DNA from 4 places in the Microtetraspora sp. AC03309 genome. Region 3 is predicted to be linked to each of the others. Evidence: riboswitches for the same ligand, from Rfam matches in the RefSeq annotation. Region 3 holds a riboswitch; each other region holds the start of a gene.
What was found. A riboswitch is a leader RNA that binds a small molecule or an ion and turns the genes downstream of it on or off. The one in region 3 is predicted to bind cyclic di-AMP.
Positions count from the first base shown of each region.

Region 1: another riboswitch for cyclic di-AMP. It lies ahead of IMZ11_RS08185 (glycoside hydrolase family 25 protein); the one in region 3 lies ahead of IMZ11_RS11105 (CHAP domain-containing protein).
Region 2: another riboswitch for cyclic di-AMP. It lies ahead of IMZ11_RS19625 (hypothetical protein); the one in region 3 lies ahead of IMZ11_RS11105 (CHAP domain-containing protein).
Region 4: another riboswitch for cyclic di-AMP. It lies ahead of IMZ11_RS45975 (C40 family peptidase); the one in region 3 lies ahead of IMZ11_RS11105 (CHAP domain-containing protein).

Region 1 is NZ_JADDIL010000011.1:5,726-10,920, forward strand. It holds gene IMZ11_RS08175 (RNA 2'-phosphotransferase) at 1-97, shown strand, start outside; gene IMZ11_RS08180 (hypothetical protein) at 174-1,547, shown strand; gene IMZ11_RS08185 (glycoside hydrolase family 25 protein) at 1,793-2,533, opposite strand; cyclic di-AMP (ydaO/yuaA leader) riboswitch at 2,731-2,875, opposite strand; gene IMZ11_RS08190 (response regulator transcription factor) at 3,084-3,740, opposite strand; gene IMZ11_RS08195 (histidine kinase) at 3,737-4,906, opposite strand; gene IMZ11_RS08200 (DUF418 domain-containing protein) at 5,176-5,195, shown strand, end outside.
Region 2 is NZ_JADDIL010000031.1:15,615-20,809, reverse strand. It holds gene prfH (peptide chain release factor H) at 1-557, opposite strand, end outside; gene IMZ11_RS19635 (RNA ligase RtcB family protein) at 554-1,744, opposite strand; gene IMZ11_RS19630 (hypothetical protein) at 2,134-3,117, shown strand; gene IMZ11_RS19625 (hypothetical protein) at 3,298-3,960, opposite strand; cyclic di-AMP (ydaO/yuaA leader) riboswitch at 4,247-4,425, opposite strand; gene galT (galactose-1-phosphate uridylyltransferase) at 4,497-5,195, opposite strand, start outside.
Region 3 is NZ_JADDIL010000015.1:66,418-71,612, reverse strand. It holds gene IMZ11_RS11120 (zinc-binding dehydrogenase) at 1-454, shown strand, start outside; gene IMZ11_RS46670 (nitroreductase family protein) at 909-1,064, opposite strand; gene IMZ11_RS11115 (helix-turn-helix domain-containing protein) at 1,166-1,735, shown strand; gene IMZ11_RS11110 (MFS transporter) at 1,732-3,012, shown strand; cyclic di-AMP (ydaO/yuaA leader) riboswitch at 3,435-3,572, shown strand; gene IMZ11_RS11105 (CHAP domain-containing protein) at 3,587-4,240, shown strand; gene IMZ11_RS11100 (hypothetical protein) at 4,402-4,698, shown strand; gene IMZ11_RS11095 (sugar MFS transporter) at 4,866-5,195, shown strand, end outside.
Region 4 is NZ_JADDIL010000040.1:28,606-33,800, forward strand. It holds gene IMZ11_RS23405 (RDD family protein) at 1-505, opposite strand, end outside; gene IMZ11_RS46285 (RDD family protein) at 682-1,989, opposite strand; gene IMZ11_RS23415 (amino-acid N-acetyltransferase) at 2,101-2,667, opposite strand; cyclic di-AMP (ydaO/yuaA leader) riboswitch at 3,064-3,229, shown strand; gene IMZ11_RS45975 (C40 family peptidase) at 3,424-4,353, shown strand; gene IMZ11_RS23425 (LuxR C-terminal-related transcriptional regulator) at 4,414-4,662, opposite strand; gene IMZ11_RS23430 (helix-turn-helix domain-containing protein) at 4,872-5,195, opposite strand, start outside.

The DNA.
Region 1 (5,195 bases), on a different contig from region 3:
CGCGATGCGGGCGGCGGGACACGAGTTCCGCGTCAGCGCGAACGGCGTGTGGCTGGTCGACCACGTCCCGACCGCCTTCATCCGTTTCCCCGGCTAGCACGCCGACGATCCACGCCGAATGGGATGATCCGACACAACCGGCGTCCGCTCATCGAGGGAAGGAACAGCCCATCATGACGGAGAACGCGCGACAGCTCGCCCGTGACGCACGACGCACTGTGCGGCAGGGTCCCGCGGCGATCGCGCAGCGGCAACGCGCCCGTTTGACCGAGATCGTGGCCTACGCCCGCGCCCACTCGCCGTACTTCCGCGAGTTGTACCGGGAGCTACCGGAAGAGGTCGACGACCCGGCGCTACTCCCGGTCACCGACAAGAAGACGCTGATGGCCCGCTTCGACGACTGGGTCACCGACCGGAATGTGACGCTCGAGAAGGCCCGGGCGTTCGTGGACGACCCCACACTCGTGGGTGAGCGGTTTCAGGGGCGGTATCTCCTGGTCACCACCTCCGGCACCAGCGGGCTGCGCGGCATCTTTCTGCTGGACGAGCGGAGTGTGGCCGTGCACACCGCCGTCGGGCAGCGCGCCCGCGGTGGGCTGGGCATCGGCCAGGTCATCCGTCTCCTGCGCGGCGCCGGCCGTACCGCGATCGTCTCCGCACCCGGCGGCCACTTCGCCACCGTCGCCGGGGCGGCGCGGTTCCGCCGGGACCACCCACGGCTCAGCTGGATGCTGCGAGAATTCTCGATACACCAGCCGCTGCCGGAACTGGCCGCCGAGCTCAACCGATACAACCCCAGCTCCCTCACCGGCTTCGCGGGCATGCTCGGGCTGTTGGCCGGGGAGCAGGAAGCCGGCCGCCTGCGCATCCGCCCAGGGGTGATCATCGCCGGTGGTGAAGCGCTGACGGCAGAGAACCGTACCCGGATCGCCGACGCGTTCCACGCCGGGATCCGCTCCGCCTACGCCGCCACAGAGTGCGGCTTCCTCTCGTACGGCTGCGCGCACAACTGGCTTCACGTCAACAGCGACTGGGCCGTGCTGGAGCCGGTCGACGCCGACTACCGGCCTGTCCCCCCTGGTCAGCCGTCACACACGGTCCTGCTGAGCAACCTCGCCAACCGGGCCCAGCCGATCCTGCGCTACGACCTGGGCGACAACGTCCTGCTGCGTCCCGACCCCTGTCCGTGCGGCAGCCCACTACCCGCTGTTCAGGTGCAGGGCCGCGCGGCCGAGATGCTTTCCTTCCCCACCGGCCGCGGCGAGCACATCGGCATCTCCCCCATGGCCTTCGGCACCTTGCTGGGCCGTCTTCCCGGCATCGAGCAGTTCCAGCTCGTCCAGACGACGCCCACCACGCTGCGGGTGCGCCTGAAGCCCGCGGACGGCACCGACCCCGACCGCGTGTGGCAGACGGTGCGTGACGAGATCGCTCACTTGCTGACCGAGCACAAGGTCGACCACATCACGCTCGAGCGCGCCGAAGAGCCACCCGAGCGGTCGGCCGGCGGCAAGTACCGCAGGATCATCCCACTGGCCGAGCCGTGACGAGAAGATCGACGGGAGGGGCACTGGCTGGTGCCGTGGCCCCACCGTCCAAGGCCAGAGCTTCTCGGGGTTGCGAACCGTCCAGATGCGCTTGATCCGGTCGCCTGGACCGTCGAACGCCGCCATCCGCCCACTATGACGACAGGACGCTCTGGTCGAGGCGCCCGGTGCTTCCGCTCGCCGATTCCGCATTCGGGACGGCCGTTCAGTCCCGTACGGAGGACGGCGGGCGGAAGCCGGGTCGGCTACGCCTTGGCGGCGGGGCGGCCCAGGGCGCGCAGCTGGTCGGCGGTCAACGCGGAGACGTTCTGGTCGATCGGCGTCTCGGTGTACTGGTGGATGGCCCAGCTCTTCCAGTCGGCGGGCGGGGTGACCGCACCCTTGGCCTTGCTGTAGTGCGCCACCCACAGGGGGTACTCGGACAGCCCGCGGCCGTAGGTCTCCGCGAAGTTCCAGCCGGTGTAGATCAGCGGCGTCGCGCCGGTCTTCTTCTTCACGTAGGCCAGCCAGGTCTTGGCCCACTTGTTGACGTGGGAGACGGACCGGCCGTCGGAGGTCTCCAGGTCGAGCACCAGCAGGTCGCCGGGCTTGCTGGGCTGCGCGTTCACCACCGACAGGAAGTGGTCGGCTTCGGCGATGGGGTCGTTGTAGGTGCGGGCGAAGTGGTAGGCGCCGCGGACGATGCCCTTCTTGCCCAGCTCGCGCCAGTGCCGGGCGAAGGAGTCGTCGCGCCAGGTCAGGCCCTCGGTGGCCTTGACGATGCCGAAGTGGGCCGGGCTGGAGCTCCAGTCATGCGTGGGCTCGTGGCCGGAGACGTCCTCGCCGTAGATGAGCGGCGGGGCCTTCCCCTCGGCCGCCTGGGCGGCGGGGGCGGGGCCGTCCGGGGTGGAGTGCGCCGGGCTGGACAGGACCAGGGCGGCGGTGGCGGACACGGTGACCAGGAGACCGGTCGCGGTCAGAACTCGGAACGTACGGGTGAGGGACATGCTGGTTTCTCCTATGAGGCATTGCTTGGGGACTGCCGTGGGGAGTGGGGTCCGCGTGGTGAGCGGGTGTCAGGGTCACGCGCCGTCGCACCCGGTCCCCCCGCGGAGGGCGGCGTGTTCTACCCCACGGCCAGACGGCGCCGGCCGGGGTTCTTCGAAGAAGGGGCAGGTCGATGCGTGGGCATGAAGGGATCGACTCCTTGCTTCCATGCCGCCTACCGGGTCAGCTGACGGGTTCGGGCGGGGAAGTGCCCTACGGCACGCAGCGCGGGCTGGCGTGTCGATTCACCCCGGGAGATGGGTCCCCGGCTCCGCTGGGAGCGGATGAGGCGGCCCACGCGCCGTCAAGACGGGAAAGATTTCCCGCCGGCGACGCACGGTCCGGGCAACGAAACGGCAACACAGGTGACGACTCAGTCGTCGGTACGTACTCCGATAGTGGACTCAAGGTACACATACCGACATAAAGTGACAAACAGGACAAAGGATTCTTTACCCGGCCAGGTCAACCGCCGGTCAGGCAGGGAACCTCGTGGGCTCCTCGCCCGCGCTACCCGCCGCCCATCATGCGGTTCTCCCAGGCCCAGGCGGCGATCTCCACCCGGTTGCGCACCCCGAGCTTCGCCTGGATGCCGGACAGGTGGCTCTTCACGGTGCTCAGCGAGATGAACAGCTCGGCGGCGATCTCCTGGTTGGTACGGCCCCTGGCGATGGCCCGGACGACCTCGGTCTCCCGTTCGGACAGCGGCCGCGCGGGCCCGCGTGCGGCCGGGACTCCGGCGGCCGTGAGGTGGCGCAGCAGGCGCAGGGTGACCGACGGCGAGATCAGGGCGTCCCCGGCGTTCGCGGCCCTGACGGCCTCGACGAGCAGCGCGGGACCGGCGTCCTTCAGGACGAAGCCGACCGCTCCCCCGCGCAGCGCGCCGTGAACGTACTCGTCGAGATCGAAGGTGGTGACCACGACCACCCGGAGCGGGTCCGGCACCCCCGGGCCTGCCAGTGCGCGGGTGACCTCGATGCCGTCGAGGCGGGGCATCCGGATGTCCACGAGGCACACGTCCGGGCGCAGCCGCCGGGCCAGGTCGACCGCCTCGGCGCCGTCCGCGGCCTCGGCGACCACGCTGATGTCGGGCTGGTCCTCCAGGATGAGCCGCAGGCCACTACGGATCATCGCCTGATCGTCGGCCACCAGGACTCTGATGGTCATCCGCGCTCCCGCGCGGCGACGGGCAGTGTGGCGCGCACGGACCAGCCGGCCCCGGAACGCGGCCCGGCGACCAGCGTGCCGCCGAGGGCCTCCAGGCGCTCGCGCATCCCGACCAGGCCGTACCCCCCGCGGTGGTGGTAGCGGGCCGGCCCAGGCGGCGCGTCGTCGACGACCTCGACGGTGACGACGTCCCGATCTCGGTCGACGATGACCGTGACCGAGCGAGCCTGCGGGGCGTGGCGGGAGACGTTGGTCAGCGACTCCTGGACGACCCGGTAGACGGTGCTGGTCACTTCGGGCGGCCACCCCGACCGGTCGTCGTCGTCGGGAAGCCGCAGGTGGACCACCCGGCCCTGACCGTGACCGTGACCGTCGAAGCGTTCGACCAGCTCGCTGAGCCCCTCGGGGCCGGACGTGGCGGGGGCCGCGTCGTCGGTGTCGCGCAGCAGGCCCACGACCCGGCGCATCGCGGCCAGCGCGTCGGAGCCGGCGGCCTCGATGCCCGCGAAGGACCCGTCCACCTTCTCGGGGTGCCTGCGGGCGACAAGCTGGGCGGCCTGGGCCTGGACCACGATGCCGGTGATGTGGTGGGCGACGACATCGTGCAGTTCCCTGGCCAGCGCCAGGCGCTCGTCGCGGCGTACCTTCTCGGCGATGGCCCGCCGTCGCGCGTCGAACAGCCGCGGGGCCACCCCGATCACGAGGGCGCAGAGCCATCCCGCGCCGTTCAGCACCGTCACCGTCGGGATTCCGGAGGAGAGCGCGTGTGCGGTGAACAGGCTGCCGAGGACCACCGCGAACCCTCCGGCCGCGACGGCGCAGGCGGTCAGGGCCGGGAGCGCTCTGACCGCGGAGCCGACGAGCACGGACAGGGCCACGGCCATGGCGGGGCCGGGCTCGGCGGGCAGGGCCGCGAACCGGGCGGTCAGGATCGCCGCCGCCGCGACGGCCAGGCCCGCGACCGCCGCCCACGCCCTGTGGCGCCGTCGCGCCATCGCGATCACGCACACCACCGCCCCGGCGGCGCAGTCGAACCACCAGTAGCCGCCGCCCCAGCTCTCCGCGATCCGTGACGCCCAGAAGGCGAGCAACGCCGCGAACAGCGCGCCGAGCCCGATGTCGGCCGCGATCCCGGCCCGCCCGGTGGCCCACTCCCGCACATTCACATCGTCGAGGCTATGAGATCTCTTCCCGCGCCGAACCGGCCGAAAGTACGATCCTCGCGGCGGCGAACCGCGCTTTCGGCCGATGCCCGCACCCGTCCGGACCCGCAGGATGAGGCCCCATGTCACATGGAAACTCTTCCTCCCGTGCTGGAAGCGGAGGGCCCGACCAGGCGCCGCGGCAGCCGCCAGGCTCTGACCGACCGCTACCCGGACATCCCGTGGAGCCGGGTCATCGGCCCGATCACCACCAAGGGGACCGGCGTTCCCGCGTGCGCCACGACGACGGCAG
Region 2 (5,195 bases), on a different contig from region 3:
CGCCAACAGGCGGCGGTGACGGCGCGCCCTGCCGTCTCGTCGCCGTCCTCGATGCGCTGTCGTAGCAGCCGCATGGCGATGCGGCGGTTGAGGCTGAACTGCCGCTCGGTGTCGACCACAACGACGATCCCCGACGGCCGGTGGGTCGCCCGTACCGCCGTGCTGGCTTTGTTTCGATGTTGACCGCCGGGGCCGCCGGTGCGGCAGGCGACGATGTCGACGTCCGCTTCCTCGAACGTCGTGCGCGGGGTGTCCACCTGGCACGGTTGGGCGATGACATACCAGTTCTTCCGGCCTGTGCCGGTCCGGTATGGGCTGGGAGCCTGCCAGCACAGGGTCCCGGTCCACGAGGCGGCGAATGCCTCAGCACCGGCTCCCGATATCTGGATCAGGACCGATCGGTAGGTATCGGGCCGGTCACCGGGAACGGTCTGGGCCCGATGGGTTTCCAGGTTCTGCCGGGAGGCGTCGGATTCCAGGCGGCGCAGCAGCCGGGCCAGCGCCCAGGCGCACTCCTGCGGGCCACGCCCGGCCGACAGGAGCAGGTGGACGCTCACTGCCGGCCTCGCTTGCGGCGCTGGTCCCGCTGGGGTGTGGATCCGAGATCGGGTGTCTTGTAGGTGACCAGAGGAACCGTGGTGGCCACGGGCGTGGCCAGGTCATGGTCGACGAGGTCGGCGATCACCTGCTCGATGCGCTTGTAGGCCGTCGGCGCCTCCTCGAAGAGCAGCTGGCGGTCTCCGCACACCACCAGCGACCCCACCGGTGTGCGGCGCAGCTCCTCGACCGTGTGCTTGGCCCGGCCCCGGCGCAGGGCGTCCGCACGCGACATCTTGCGGCCCGCGCCGTGCGCGACGGAATGGTTGGCGTCCGGCCCGGCGTGGGCAGCCACGAGGTAGGAGGGGGTGCCTCGCGTACCGGCAATGCACACGTCGCGGCCGTCACCCGGCGCCGCCCCCTTGCGGTGCAGGTAGACCCCGTCGCGAACCTCGACCAGGTTGTGGCACTGGTCGATGAGCGGCTCGGCGGGCTCGGCCCCCAGGGCATGGGCGACCCGGGCGGCCATCAACCGCCGGTTGAGCGATCCCCAGCGTACGGCTTCGTCGTGCATCGCCAGGTAGGCGTCGGGATCAGGGGCGGGGCCCGCGCCGTGGACCGCGGTATGCGCCCGCAAGATCCGTTCGCCCAACCCTCGGGAACCGCTGTGGACGATGAGAACCAGGTCGCCGTCGGCGAGTCCGAGACGGCTCGCGTGGTCCGGCTCGAAGACGGCCTCGATCCGCGCCAGCTCGACGAAATGATTGCCCCGGCCGACCGTCCCGAAGCCCTCGACGTGACCAGCGGGGATGTCGCCCTTCACAACGGCCCAGGCCGGGTCGTCGGCATCTTGCTCGGGATCCAGCGCGCGATCGAGGTCGGGAAAGCGGGCGGCGAGCTTCTCGGGTACGGCGCGCTTGAGCTTCATGGGGAACACGGCGATGCCGCAACCGATGTCGGAGCCCACCAGGAACGGGTACAGCACGGTCGATGCCATGGCGGCGCCGATGGGGGCGCCCTTGCCAGGGTGCAGGTCTGGCATGGCGGCGACGTGCATCATGCCGTCGAGGGCGGCCACCTGGTGGCACTGCGCGAGGGCGTCGGACTCGATCCAGCTCGCGGGGGAGGCGAACACGGTGACGGTGGCCGGACCCATGGCCGTGGTGGACGGCAGCGGGGACTCCTGCCGGGAGTGTTGCTGAGACAAAAAGGCTCTCTTCCCTTAAAGGGCATGGGCTGACAGCGTTGCGGGGCGCGTCGGCGCCGTGGCATCTCGGAGTGGCGCGGTGCTGTCCGTCAGAGCGTCATGGACACCACGTTCCCTGAGCCAACCAAGCGAGGCAAACGATTTTCGGTCGTACGGGCCTGTATGCCTGCACTCCGCCACCGAACGGGTCGGCACACTCGACCGGCGCGTCAACCGCTCAACAACCTGACCGCCTTCAACCTCCGCGAGCATCCCCGCCGTCTCATCGCCGTGTGCCTGCGCCTCGGAGCCGGCGAGCACGCTCGCCTCATTAACCATCATGAACCCGGGCGAATCGGTAGTCTGCGGCAATGTCATTCGATCATCGATCTATTGGCGCGATAGCGCTGGTGGCGGCCGCCGCGCTCACCACAGCCGATCCCTCGGCCGCGCAGGCGCACAAAGCGCCCACGACCACGGCAGATCGCGTCTTACGGGTCTACAACAACAACATCGAGAACCTGGTCAGGAACAACGCCGACGGCTCGTGCACCCGGGTCTCGGGTCCGGACCACCTCACGTCGATGCTGGTCGACGACAACGGCAAAACCGGCACCTCAGACGTGCAGGCACCCGACCTCCTGATCGTGCAACAGGTGCGTGGCACCGGACAGGCCACGGCGTACGCCGATCAGCTCTCGGCCAAGTTCGGCTATCCGGCGGGCACCTACAAGGCGATCGTGGCCTGGGACGACCCCGAGGTGTGGGGCGGCACGCACAAGTGCAGCCAGCAATCGCTCGGAGACCTGAAGAAGAAGCAGACCAACGGGATCCTCTACAACACCAGAACGTTGAGCCTCGCGGCGGGCAACATCTCGAAATACTGGAGCGCGGGCTGGCTGAAGCCCGGAACGTCCTACCGCGACGGGGCCGGGTGCACGCTGTACAAGCCGCCGAGCAACGACGCGAGCAGCGCCAACGAACACAAGTGGAAGCGCACGAGCGCCATCGCCGCGAAGTTCACCATCAAGGCGACGGGAACACCGGTGTTCGCCGCGACCATGCACCTCCCGGAACAGAACGGGGCGAACGCCTGCGCGGGTGCGGGCTCCGCGGGCATCGCGAAATCCGGCATCCATATCGGCGCGGACGCCACGAGCCTGATGAAGGCATCGACGATCCGCGTGATCGGGATCGACGCCAATCGCACGGGTATCGCCCCGACAACGCTCGGCGGCTTCGGCATGACCGGTTACGGAACGAAGGCGACCTCCGGCTCCAGAAAGATCGACTACTTGTTCATCAAGGGCACCGTGCAACCGTCGAGCATCGGCCACACAGTAGGCAGCACGAAGTCGAACCATCTCGCGCTGTACGGATTCGTCAAGTTCTGAATGGGTGAACCCGTCGGCCCTCCTGAAGGTGACCGCCGCCCCGCGCTCGGGCAAGGCGGCGATCGGACACGGACGTGCGATCGAACCAGGTCGCCGCCCTCCCACCGAAGACCCACACGACCTGCCAGAACGTCTGTACGTCCGATGCAAATAGCGCATCGGATGCAATATGCGTCTTTTTCAGTACATCGAGATGTGGACGTGGTCGTAGTGGTTCGCGGTGATGCCGCCGCGATCGGACATGGTGCGCCACCCGGGGCTGCCGAGGTTGTAGATCCGCTGCTGCCAGATCACGTACTTCACGCCCAGCTTGGAACCGTTCTTGATGGCCCAGACGGCGAGGCTGTCGCCGAGGGCCTTCATGCCCGGGCTCGGCATGGAGCCGCCCGAGCTCATCATGAAGTCACAGGCCCGGCCGAGCGGGTGCTCGCCCGAGGTGTCGACGCGGTAGCAGCCGACGGTGTAGCGCAGATCGAAGTACTTACCGACCTCCGCCTTCATCAGGCGGGTCCGGGGCGTGATGTTGTCGCCGCCGGAGGGGAGTTCCGGGGCCCAGCCGCCACCGGCGAGCTTCCCGGGCGCGATCGGGATGAGCTGGTCGAGCTTGTTCTTGATGTCGTCGATCAGCTTCTCGGCGGCCTTGCGCTGCCCGGCGACCTCCTGCGACCGCGTCTTGATCTGCTCGATCAGGGCCGCCGCCGCGTCGGCCGCGGCCTTGCGCTCCTTCGTGAGCGCGGCGACCTGCGAGACCAGTACGGCCTGCTCGTCCTGGATCTGGGTCAGGACGGCGGAGTTCCGCAGGTCGGTGCCCAGCAGGCCCAGGTCATGCGTCTGGTAACGCACGCCGGCGATGCTGATCATCTGCTGCCTGGCCGCCTCGAAGTCGGACTCCGCCTTGGCCAGCCGTTCCTTGGCCGCTTTCTCCGACTCCTGCGCCTTGGCGAGCTCGACCCGCTTGGCGTTGTAGTCGGCGATCAGCTTGTCGACCTTCGTGCGCAGCTCGGCGAGTTGCTTCCTGAGCTGGCTCTCGCTCGGCTTGGGAGCGGCGTGGGCCCCTGAGGCCGTACCGAAGACGAGGGCAGCCGCGGCCAGAGCCGCGGCGGCCGCCGGAAACGCGCGGGGCAGAGCCCACTCCTCTCCATCTGCCGGCCGGGTTAGCTGACGGGTTCGGGCTGGAGGAGCCCTGGCACTGGCGTGCCTTCACCCCAGGTACACGGCGATTGCTCCCGGAATCGGGGGATGGATCGCCACAACGTCGTGGGTCCCCGGCTCCCGGGCGAGGCGCCCGGGATTAGGCGCACCGGCTGTGGCAGCCGGTGCGATGGATAGTAGTGGTAAAGCCCGGGTCATTGCTACTTAAAGTTGCAATCTACTAGTGATCAACTCGTTATCGGATATTCACGCAACATCCGGGCGGCGTCCTCAGGGGCTACGTCGTTGACGAACGCCCCCATCGCGGACTCCGATCCGGCCAGGTACTTGAGCTTGTCCGGCGCCCTCCGGATGCTGAACAGCTGGAGGTGGAGGTAGGCAAGATCGCGCCGATAGGTAACCGGAGCCTGATGCCAGGCCGCGACGTACGGCATGGCCACGCCGAACAGCGCGTCGAGTCGGCGCAGCACCCCGGTGTAGAGCGGCCCGAACGCGGCGCGCTGGTCCGGGTCCAGCGCGGGCAGGTCCGGCACCCGCCGGTGCGGGTAGACGTGGATCTCGAACGGATAGCGGGCGGCGGCCGGGACGAACGCCGTCCAGTGCTCGTTGGACGCCACGACGCGGGGACCCGTCCGCTCGGCGGCCAGCACGTCGGCGAAGAGGTTCCCGCCCCTGTGCCGCGAGGCGACGCCGAGCATGTGGCGGGTACGCGGGGTGACGTACGGATAGGCGTAGATCTGCCCGTGAGGATGGGGGAGGGTGATGCCGATCTCCGCGCCCCTGTTCTCGAAGCAGAAGACCTGCTCGACGCCCGGAAGGGCGGACAGCTCGGCGGTGCGGTCGGCCCACGCCTCCACGACGAGTTCGACCTGCGCCGCGCCCAGCGAGCCGAAGGACGCGTCGTGGTCGGACGTGAAGCAGACCAC
Region 3 (5,195 bases):
CGGGGCCTCCCGTGTGGTCGCGGCCGTCAGCAGTGCGGACAAGGCGGAGTTCGTTCGCGCCCTCGGCGCCGACGAGGTCGTGCTCTACGGGGACGAGTCCTGGGGCGATCCGGTCGACATCGTCATCGATGGGGTCGGCGGAGAACTCCTCAGCCCCGCGGTACGCGCCTTGGCCCCCGGCGGCCGTCTGGTCGCCTTCAGTTCGGGCGGCGGCACAATCGACGCGTACGAGCTGCTTATCCGGAGCGCCTCGGTCATCGGCTTCCAGATGGCGGCCATCGCCCGGGGCAAGCCCGAGGTGTACACGCGCTGGCTTGACGAGCTCTGGGAACTCCACCGCAACCGCACGCTGCGGCCCCGCGTATTCGCTGAAATCCCGCTCGCCGAAGCCGCGCGCGCCCACGAGATCATCGAGTCCCGCCGCAACCTCGGCAAGGTCGTTCTGGTCCCCTGAGACCAGGACAGCAATTCGCGGACGCGGCCGATGAGTTCCTCGGCACGCAACGGGTCACCGACCCCGACACCCAGCGCGCCTACGCCTCCGCGATCGACCGAACCATCGCTGCCGTCGGCGGCCTGCCGTTCCTCGGGATCGTCGACATCGTGGAGCGCGTGATGAACGAGCACGATCAGCTCGCCGCCGACGCGATGGCCATGGAAGCGGTGCTGGCGACCGAGCACTGGGCCCGGCAGCGAGCCAGAGAGCTGACCGGCCGAGCATGAGAAGCAGAGACGATCTCTACGCATAGCTACTTTGGCCCTGGGGTCACGTTCGAGAGAACACCACCGAGTTGGCCCATCGGCGGAGAAACGGTCTAGATACGGCGAGGCCAGCCCGTCCGGGTACATCGGATACTCTCGCTCATCCCCCGGATCTCCCGCCAACGCCCTGGCCGTCGCGCGCCTCTTCAACTCAACCAAAGGCTCGCCCGCCACGACGTACACCTGCCACGGCTGCAAGTTCCCACTCGAGGGGCCCGTGTTGCCGCGGCCAGCACACGTTGTAGTACCTGCTTGGGAACCGGCTTATCACTGAACGCCCGCACGGCCCGGCGACTGTTCACGGCTTCATACACCGATCTGGGCGATGGAAGTCCTCGCACGCACAACAAGATTTGCACAAGGACTATTGTGCAATAGATCTTTTGGATTTACGATGATCACCATGTCCGACGATCGCTCGATCACTGATTCCCGCGTACTCGCCGCCATGGCGCATCCGGTACGGCGCCGCCTGCTCGACCTGCTCAAGCTGGACGGCCCGGCCACGGCCAGCACGCTCGCCCAGGAGACAGGAGAGGCCGTCGGCAACGTCAGCCACCACCTGCGGGCGCTGGCCGCGGCCGGGCTGATCGAAGAAGCTCCCGAGCTGGCCCGCGACCGGCGCGAACGCTGGTGGCGCCGGACGACACGGACGCTGTGCTGGTCCTCGGCCGATTTCGCCGACGACGCCGCGGGCGAGGCGATCGCCCGGGCCGCCGATTCCCTCAACCTGGAGCGGCAGGCCGGTCACATCCGGCGCTGGGCGGACCAGCCGCAGTCCGAGCAGGAACGCTGGCCGCGCGGGCCGTTCTCGACGGAGGCGTGGCTGCGGGTGACCGATGACGAGTTGGCGCAGTTCGCGGATGAGATCCGCCAGGTGATGAGCAGGTGGGCCGAACGCGAGGTGCCCGACGACGGCCGGGAACGTGACACCGTGTTCGCCTTCGCGCGCGCGGTGCCCGGTCGACCATGACCGTCGCCAGAACCGTCCCGCCGCCCACGTCCCGGTTCGGGCTGTTACGCCGACGCGGCTTCCGGTTGTTGTGGATCGGCGAGAGCCTCAGCAGCCTGGGCAGTTCCGTCACGGGTGTCGCCCTTCCCCTCGTCGCGGTGACCGTGCTGCACGCGCCGGCGTTCGCGGTGAGCGTGCTGGCCGCCGCCGCGTGGTTGCCGTGGCTGCTCGTCGGCCTGCCCGCGGGTGCGTGGGTGGATCGGCTCTCCCGCCGGCGGGTCATGCTCGTCGCCGACTGGGTGTCGATGGCGGCCTTTCTGAGCGTCCCGATCGCCGCCGCCTTCGGCCGTCTGACGACCGGCCAGCTGATCATGGTCGCGCTCGTCGCGGGAACGGCCAAGGTGTTCTTCGCGACGGCGTACCGGGCCTACCTGCCGTCGCTGGTCGACGAGTCGGACCTGCTGGAGGCCAACGCCAAGCTCCAGGGCAGCGAGCAGGTGGCGAACCTCGCCGGTCCCGGCATCGCCGGGTTGCTCGCCCAGCTCGTGTCGGCGATCGGCGGCCTGGTCCTCGACGCCGTGAGCTTCGCCGTCTCGGCCGTCTGCCTGAGCCGCATCCCGCACACCGAGGCCGCCCGGCCTCGGACCCGGCGACGGCTGCGCAGCGAGATCCGCGACGGCCTGCGTACGGTCGTCCGCGATCCGCTGCTGCGCGGCAACACGATCTACGGATGCGTGGCCAACCTGGCCCTGACCGGCTACCAGTCGCTGCTGGTGGTCTTCCTGGTCGGCGACACCGGGCTGAGCGCGGGTGAGACGGGAGTGCTGATCGCGGCCACCAGCCTGGGCGGCGTGATCGGTGCCGCCGTGGCGCGGCCGATGGCGGCACGGCTCGGTGGCGCGCGAGCCGTCCTGCTGGGCAAGGCCGGGCTGGCGCCCCTCGGCCTGTTCATCCCGTACGCCGATCGGGGTGTGGGGCTGGTGCTCTTCGTCGTGGCCAGCGTCGCGATCATCGGGGGCATCGTCGCCGGCAACATCGTCTTTTCGGGATTCGTGCAGAGCTACGTGCCCGCCGACCTGATGGGACGGGTGACGTCCAGCGTGCAGGTGGTCAACTTCGGCGCGATCCCGCTCGGTGCCGTCCTGGCCGGCGCCCTGGCCGAAACCTTCGGCGTGCGCGCGTCGCTTTGGGTGATGCTGGGTGTCTTCGCGCTGAGCGGCCTGATCCTGCTCGCGACTCCGCTGCGGCGCATGCGTGACCTGCCGAGCGGCCGGCTGGACGTCCAGGTCGAGGGGTAGCCGTTGCCTGCCGATTGCCTGGTTCTCGTCAGGGTCAAGGCGGCATCGATCGCGAGCGTCCCGTCGCCGGGGACGTCGCGGCGCGTGCCCGCGAAATCGGGGCCATCCGCGTGATCGCGGATATCCGTACGTAAATCTTTCCGGGGCCGACGACGTATCACGCCGGTCGGCTTCGCGCGGGCGCCGACGGTGCCAGGATTCCCCTGGCTGCAGGCGAAACCATGCCGTTCGAGCGATCACCGGGCGCCATGGTGGTACCGCACCCTCGCCCTTGACCGACCATTACAGAGGTATGACCCTGTTTGTCCTTGCTTGACCGATTTGAACCGGTCTATTACTGTTTTGGGAACACGGCGCATACCTGACCTCTGCAAGGTGTGCCTGCCCCATAACCGATGACACGGTCATCCGTCACTGGAACCGACCGTCGACCGCCGAGTCCGCGTTCGCGCGGAGCCGGGGACCCACCACCTTTCTGGGGTGAATCGGCATCACTGCCGTAGGGCGACTTCCACGCCCGAACCCGTCAGCTAACCCGGTAGGCGGCATGGAAGCAAGGGAGTAGACCCCCGTAATGCGAGCCCCCAAGACTTACCTGCGTGCTGCCCTGATCACCGGCGTCCTGGCCACCGCCGCCGTGCCCGCGACCCTGGCGGCCGCCCACGCCGACACCGTCCACGCCAGCGCGTCCGCTCCCATGAGCCCCCTCCTGAAGGAGGCCGCGGCGCTGCCCAAGGTGAGCGCCACGCAGCTGCTGCAGATCGCGCAGAGCCAGGTCGGCGTCAGCGAGAACGCCTCCGGCGGCGGCACGAAGTTCCACGACTGGTACATGAACTCGCCCCGCGCCAAGGAGACCGTCGCCCGTGACGGCGGCAGCACCGGCGCCTACGCCAACGCCCCCTGGTGCGACATGTTCGTCTCCTGGGTCGGCGATCAGGCGGGCCTGCGGCCGGTCCTCGGCTGGGACGCCTACACCGTCCAGCACGCCAAGTGGTTCCAGGACAACCACCGCTGGGGCGCCGCCGCCAAGCCCGGCGCGGTCGTGTTCTTCGACTGGAACGGCGGCAAGGACATCTACGGCATCGACCACGTCGGCTTCGTCATCAAGGACAACGGCAACGGGACGATCAAGACCGTCGAGGGCAACACCGGCAACGGCAAGGTCGAGATCCGTACCCGGCCGATGAGCCAGGTGACGGGCTTCGGCTACCCCGTCTACACCGCCTGATCGGTGTGACTTCGAGAACGCCCCCGGCAGACCGCCGGGGGCGTTCCGCTGTCCGGAATCCCGGGACCGAGATCTCTCCGGAGATTTGCCCGGATTCGGGTTGAACAGGGCATTCAGTGGCGGTCGACTCAAGCTGAGACCAGCCAGAAGGAGGTGCTCCGATGGGGTTCGTCCAGGTCATCGAGTACGAGACCTCCCATGCGCCTGAGGTGGAGAGTCTCCTGGATGAGTGGTGCGCCCGCACGGCGGGCGAGCGCACGGCCACGCACACGGTGCTGGCACGCGATCACCAGCGGCCCGAGCACTACGTGTCGATCGTCGAGTTCCCCTCCTACGAGGAGGCGATGCGGAACAACACGCTTCCGGCGACGAGCGAGTTCGCGCACCGGATGGAGGAGTTGTGCGACTCCCCGCCGCGCTTCGTCGATCTCGACGTCGTACGGGATGTCGAACTGTAGAGCACACCATCGGGAAACGGGCTCCGCGAGATCGGTCGAGGATCAGGAGTCCGAGGGGAGCATCGCTCGGACCTCTGTGATCAACCGCAGGACGTCCGGTCAGCCGGGCATGTGGGAGATTGGCCTGATCACCGGCCCACAGTCCGAGGAAGAGGCACGTCCCCCCGATGACGACCTTCGAGCACACCCGCCGCGCCTGCTACACCGGCTCGTTCACTCAGGCCATCGTCAACAACCTCGCCCCGCTGCTGTTCATCGTCTTCCAGACCGGCTACCAGGTCCCGCTGGAGATGCTCGGCCGCCTGGTGCTGCTGAACTTCGCGACCCAGCTCGTCACCGACATCGTGGCGGTCAGGTACGCCGACCGGATCGGCTACCGCGTACCGCTGGTGCTCGCCCACGCCCTGTCCGCCGTGGGACTGGTGTCGCTGGCGGTGGCCCCGGCGGTCGTCCCCTCCCCGTACCTGGGACTGTGCCTGGCGGTCGTCGTCTACGCG
Region 4 (5,195 bases), on a different contig from region 3:
CGACGAGGATGAACACGCCCGTCGCCAAGGCGAAAAGACTGGCCAGGAGACCGATGACCGGAATGCCGTAGAGCACGAAGACGCCGGGATACACGGCCGAGCGCCGCATCACGACGGAGGAATCCAGCGGTGCGCCGCCCAGAGCGACCAGCTGGATCTTCATGATCTTCTTTCCGATGGTCTGGCCATCCTTGGAGTGCAGGACGTAATCGTAGGCCGCGTACGCACCATAGGCGATCAGGGACGCGATGAAGCCGGTAAGAAAGCTGCCGCTCGCCACGCCGAGGACGATGCTCAGAATCAGGTACACGACGCCGAAGATGACGCTGTCGATGATTCGCGCGACCAGACGCTCCCACCATTCGGCGAGCGGGGCCGGAACACCCGGCGGAAGGGGGGCGCCCTGCGGAGCCCCATAACCACCCGGGGGCGGATAGGCGCCCGGCGGCGGGGGCGGCGGAGCCGAGCCATAGGGGTTCTGGCCGGGGGGCGGTTCCGCGGTCATTGGGTCACCTCTCACGTGTGGAGGACATGCGTTCCCCAACCATCGCACGGATGATCCCGACTGTTACCGCTTTTCGCCCCCAATAGGGACACAGTTCCAATCCCGCTCGCGCCCATGAAAACGGGACCGATGGCTCGTTCCATCGGCCCCGCTTTCCCTGGTTACCCAGGCCGGACTTACTTGATCTTGACCACGACGGTTTTGGCGGCCTTGTCGTGCAGCGCCTGCCACAACGGCCGGTCCCAGAGCAGCCAGAGCGTGTTCACCAGAGCGAAGAGGTTGAGCAGCAGGCCCACGACGGGAATCCCACCGGGGATCTGCGGCCCGAACAGGACTCCGGCCCGCTTTCCTGCGACATCCGTCGCGAGGCCGCCCGACGGGAGGGAATCGCCCACGGGGACGACCTTGATGCCCATGACGATCTTGCCGACCGTCTGCCCGCGCTGCTTGAGCATCATGAACTCGTACCCGGTCGCGATCAGGCCAGCGATCGCCGAGATGAGCAGACTGGCGAGGATCACGCCGCCACCCGCCGTGAAGGCACCCGTCTCCGGGTTGAAGCTGGCCTCGGTGACGATGATCATGGTCAGCACCGTCGAGACGATGGCGTAGGGGATGCCGATGATCACGACGTCGATGAGACGGGCCACCAGGCGCTGCCACCACTCAGCGAGCGGGGCGGGCGCGCCGGGCGGGACCTCCGCCGCCTGCCCGCCGTAGGGCTGGGCGTAGCCCTGCTGCCCGTACCCGGGCTGCCCATAGCCCTGCTGGGGATAGGAGGGCTGCTGGCCGTAGCCCTGCTGACCGTAGTCGGCCTGCTGACCGTAGCCGGGCTGCTGGGCGTACCCCTGCTGGGGCTGCTGGCCGTAGCCGGCCTGCTGGCCGTACTGCTGCTGCTCCTGGCCGTAGCCGGGCTGGGTCTGCTGGCCATAACCGGGCTGCTGCTGGCCGTACCCCTGAGGCTGGCCGAACGCGCCCGTACCGGGCTGCTGGCCATATCCCTGCTGGGGCTGCTGCCCGTAGCCCTGCTGGCCGTACTGCTGCTGCCCATAGCCCTGCTGCGGCTGCTGCGGCTGCTGGGCCTGCTGGCCGTACCCCTGCTGCCCGTACGGCTGCTGAGGCTGCTGCTGGGCCGACTGGCCATAACCGGGCTGCTGCTGACCGTACCCCTGAGGCTGGCCGAAGGCCCCGGTCCCGGGCTGCTGCTGGCCGTACTGCTGCTGCCCGTAGCCCTGCTGGGGCTGCTGGGGCTGCTGGCCGTAGCCGGGCTGCTGCTGCTGGCCGTAGACGTGCTGGTCGTGCTGCTGGCCGTATCCATAGGCCTGCTGGGGGCCCGTCGACTGCGACGGGTTGCGGTAACTGACGACCGTGACATCAGGGTCGTACTGCTGGGCTGGATTGCTCGTACCCTGCTCACGGTCCGAAGGCGGCGGTGGGGTGCCGTCCGGAGCGTCCTGGGGGTACGGCGGCTGTCCGGAGCTCACCGTTTCACCTCGTTTCGGGTTCGCATGCGGCGATCGTCATGCGCATGCCGATATGGCCAAAGTAGCGACAGGCGTATCAACAGTCACCTTTCCGGCCGGTCACCACCATGGTCAGACTCGGGGTTGGAGATGCAGCAGCATTCGGGTGTTGCCGAGCGTATTGGGCTTGACGTGCTCGAGATCGAGGAACTCCGCGACGCCTTCGTCGTAGGAGGCGAGCAGCTCGGCGTACACCTCCGGAGAGACAGGGGTCCCGTGAATGGGCACGAATCCGTGCCTTCCGAAGAACGTGACCTCGAAGGTCAGACAGAAGACCCGGCGCACACCCAGCTCGCGGGCCGCGTCGATGAGCGCGCCGACGATCCAGTGGCCGACGCCCATCCCCCGGGCGGCGGGGTCGACGGCGACCGTGCGGATCTCCGCCAGGTCCTCCCAGAGCACGTGCAGCGCCCCGCAGCCGACGACCGTCCCATCGACCTCCGCCACCCAGAACTCCTGGACGTCCTCGTACAGGGTGACGGTGGTCTTCTTCAGCAACCGCGGCCCGACGCCGGAGTACGCGTCGACGAGGCGGCGGATGGCGCGGACGTCGAGGGTCCTCGCCCGGCGCACGATCACGACCCGGGACGCGCGCTCACCGCTCTCGGCTTCCGAGGGCCGGCCCGCAACCTGCTCCATGGATCGCCAGCCTAGTCGCCGCCCGGCCCGTGCGGGCGCGCCGCGAGGGCCCGTACGCGAGCGCGGAGGAGAACACGGATTAACGGTCATGCCGAAACCCGAGCAACCCTCAGATCAGCTCACTGTGCGTATCCGTTCGAGCACGTTCCGCGCCTCCTCGGCTTACGTTCCGGGAATATCCAATTTTGCGACCTCTCGAGCCTGCGCTGACCTGCTACGGAGACGGCCGGGCAACAGGTAAACGCAGGGTAATGGACGTCCCGGTCCACTATCACATGTGACCGGACCGTGATCATTCAGTTGTGAAAGCTAGACGGAATCACGAGTTCTGGTTGAGCAGGAACCCGGTGTGCACTAGTGTCCAGCGACGATGCCGGTCATCGCGAAAAGGCGCGAACGACCGGACCGCCGAGTCCCCGAGGCGCCCGTGCCGAAGGGAGCCGGGGAACCAACTGTGGAGATCCGGGGTCAAACCCAGGTCATCAAGGGGTGAATCCGAAAGGTAGGGCTACTCCGGCCCGAACCCGTCAGCTAACCCGGTAGGCGGCCAAAGTGTCGGCAGCCGCCGCCATCGCCCTCGGGCGTTCGCGCGGTGCGGGGATCCGCCTGCCGGGCACGCGTAGGAGAGGAGCTTTGTTGCGCATCTCTGGAGGACGATCCGCGGGCAGGCACGCTCGTGGGCGACGGCGCCGCGCCCGGTCATCGACCGGCGGCCCGATCCGCAGGTTCGCATTCTTCGGTGTCGCTCTCATCGCGATGACCTTCGGCGCCCCCGTCATGGCCGCGACCGCCGAACCGCAGCCCAGCCTCAAGGAGCTGACCGCCGAGGTCGAGCGCCTCTACACCGAGATCGAGACCCTCACCGAGGATTACAACGGTGCCCGGGTCAGGCTCAAGGAGGCCCAGCGGTCGGCCGATCTCGCGAAGAAGACCCTCGCCACGAGCGAGACCGAGCTGGAGACCCGGCGCAGGACGGCGAGCCTCCTCGCGCAGAACTCCTACATGACCGGCGGCTTCGGTTCCGCCTTCGCGCTGCTGAGCGCGGACGACCCGGATTCGTACCTCGACCAGGCGTCCACGACCTACGCCCTCCAGATGCAGCAGGGCGAGGAGGTCGCTCAGGTGGCCAAGGCGATGGAGGCGGCCGAGCGGGCCAGGACCAGCGCGAAGGCCCGCCAGAAGGAAGTGAAGGACCTGCTCTCCGGCCTCGACGAGCAGCGCGACAAGATCCGCAAGCTGGTCAAGAAGTCCGAGAGCAACCTGTACAGCAAGGTCGCGGGGAGCGTCACCAGGGGAAGCGCCGCCCGGCGGCTGGCCTTCCCGATCATCGGTGACGGCAAGGCGGCCGAGGCCGCGCGCTGGGCCCTCACCCAGCAGCTCAGGCCCTATGTCTGGGGTGCCGACGGCCCGACCTCGTTCGACTGCTCGGGGCTCGTCATGGCGGCCTACCAGACGGTCGGGATCAGCCTGCCCCATTACACCGGCTCACAGTGGTCGTCCGGCACGCACATCGCGCGCGAGGACATGCGCCCCGGCGACCTGGTCTTCTTCTACAACGACCTGCACCACGTGGGCATCTACATCGGCGGCGGTTACATGGTCCACGCGCCCCGTACGGGCGACGTCGTCCGGATCGCCTCGCTGGCCAACCGGCCCTTCGCGGGAGCCGTACGGATCGCGGACTAGTTTTCCGCGCTCCTCGGCCGGGCGTCGCCTCAGATCAGCCCAGATCGGCTCAGATCGGGCTCAGATCAGGCGGCGCCTGGCCGCCCACGCGACCGCCTCGATGGCGGTCGCGACCCCGATCCTGTCGCAGATGACCCGCAGCCGGCGCCGTACGGTGCGACCGCTCACATCGAGGCGGCGGCCCACCTTGTCGACGGTGCCGCCCTTGGCCAGTTCGGCCAGCAACCTCAGATCGTCATCGCTGAGACCGGCGCGGTCGCATTCCGACACGGGGCTCTCGCCCCGGGAAACCACATCGGAAAGCGGCATCGTCAGCCCTCCCCCACCAGGATGATTTATCGGTCCGCCCTGGGAAGGTAAACACTTTGTTCAAAAATCGTCAAGTTCGGACCCTGATTGGTCATTGACAGTCCGTACGGCAAAGCGGGGCATCCGTGCGGTTTAGGTCCCCGCCTTTATCCCGAATTTCGCGGCAAGCATGGAAAACGCCATGCGCCTCTCGGACCGAAAGTCGGGACTCAAAGGGCCGCGTCGTACGCGGCGTGGGCCGCCTCCACCTCGCCGATGTGAACCTCCGCCCATTCCTTGACGGCGTACATCAGCGGCATGAGGGTCCATCCGAGCGGGGTGAGGTCGTAGTCGACCCGGACGGGCACGGCCGCGGTCACCCTGCGGGACACCAGCCCGTCGCGTTCCAGCGTGCGCAGCGTCTGGGTGAGCATCTTCTGGCTCACCCCGGAGACGCTCTTCGCGAGGTCGGTGTAGCGGCGGGGACCGTCGGCCAGCGCGTTCAGCGTCAAGTTCACCCACTTGTCGCTGAGCCGATCGAGGAGCTGCCGGGA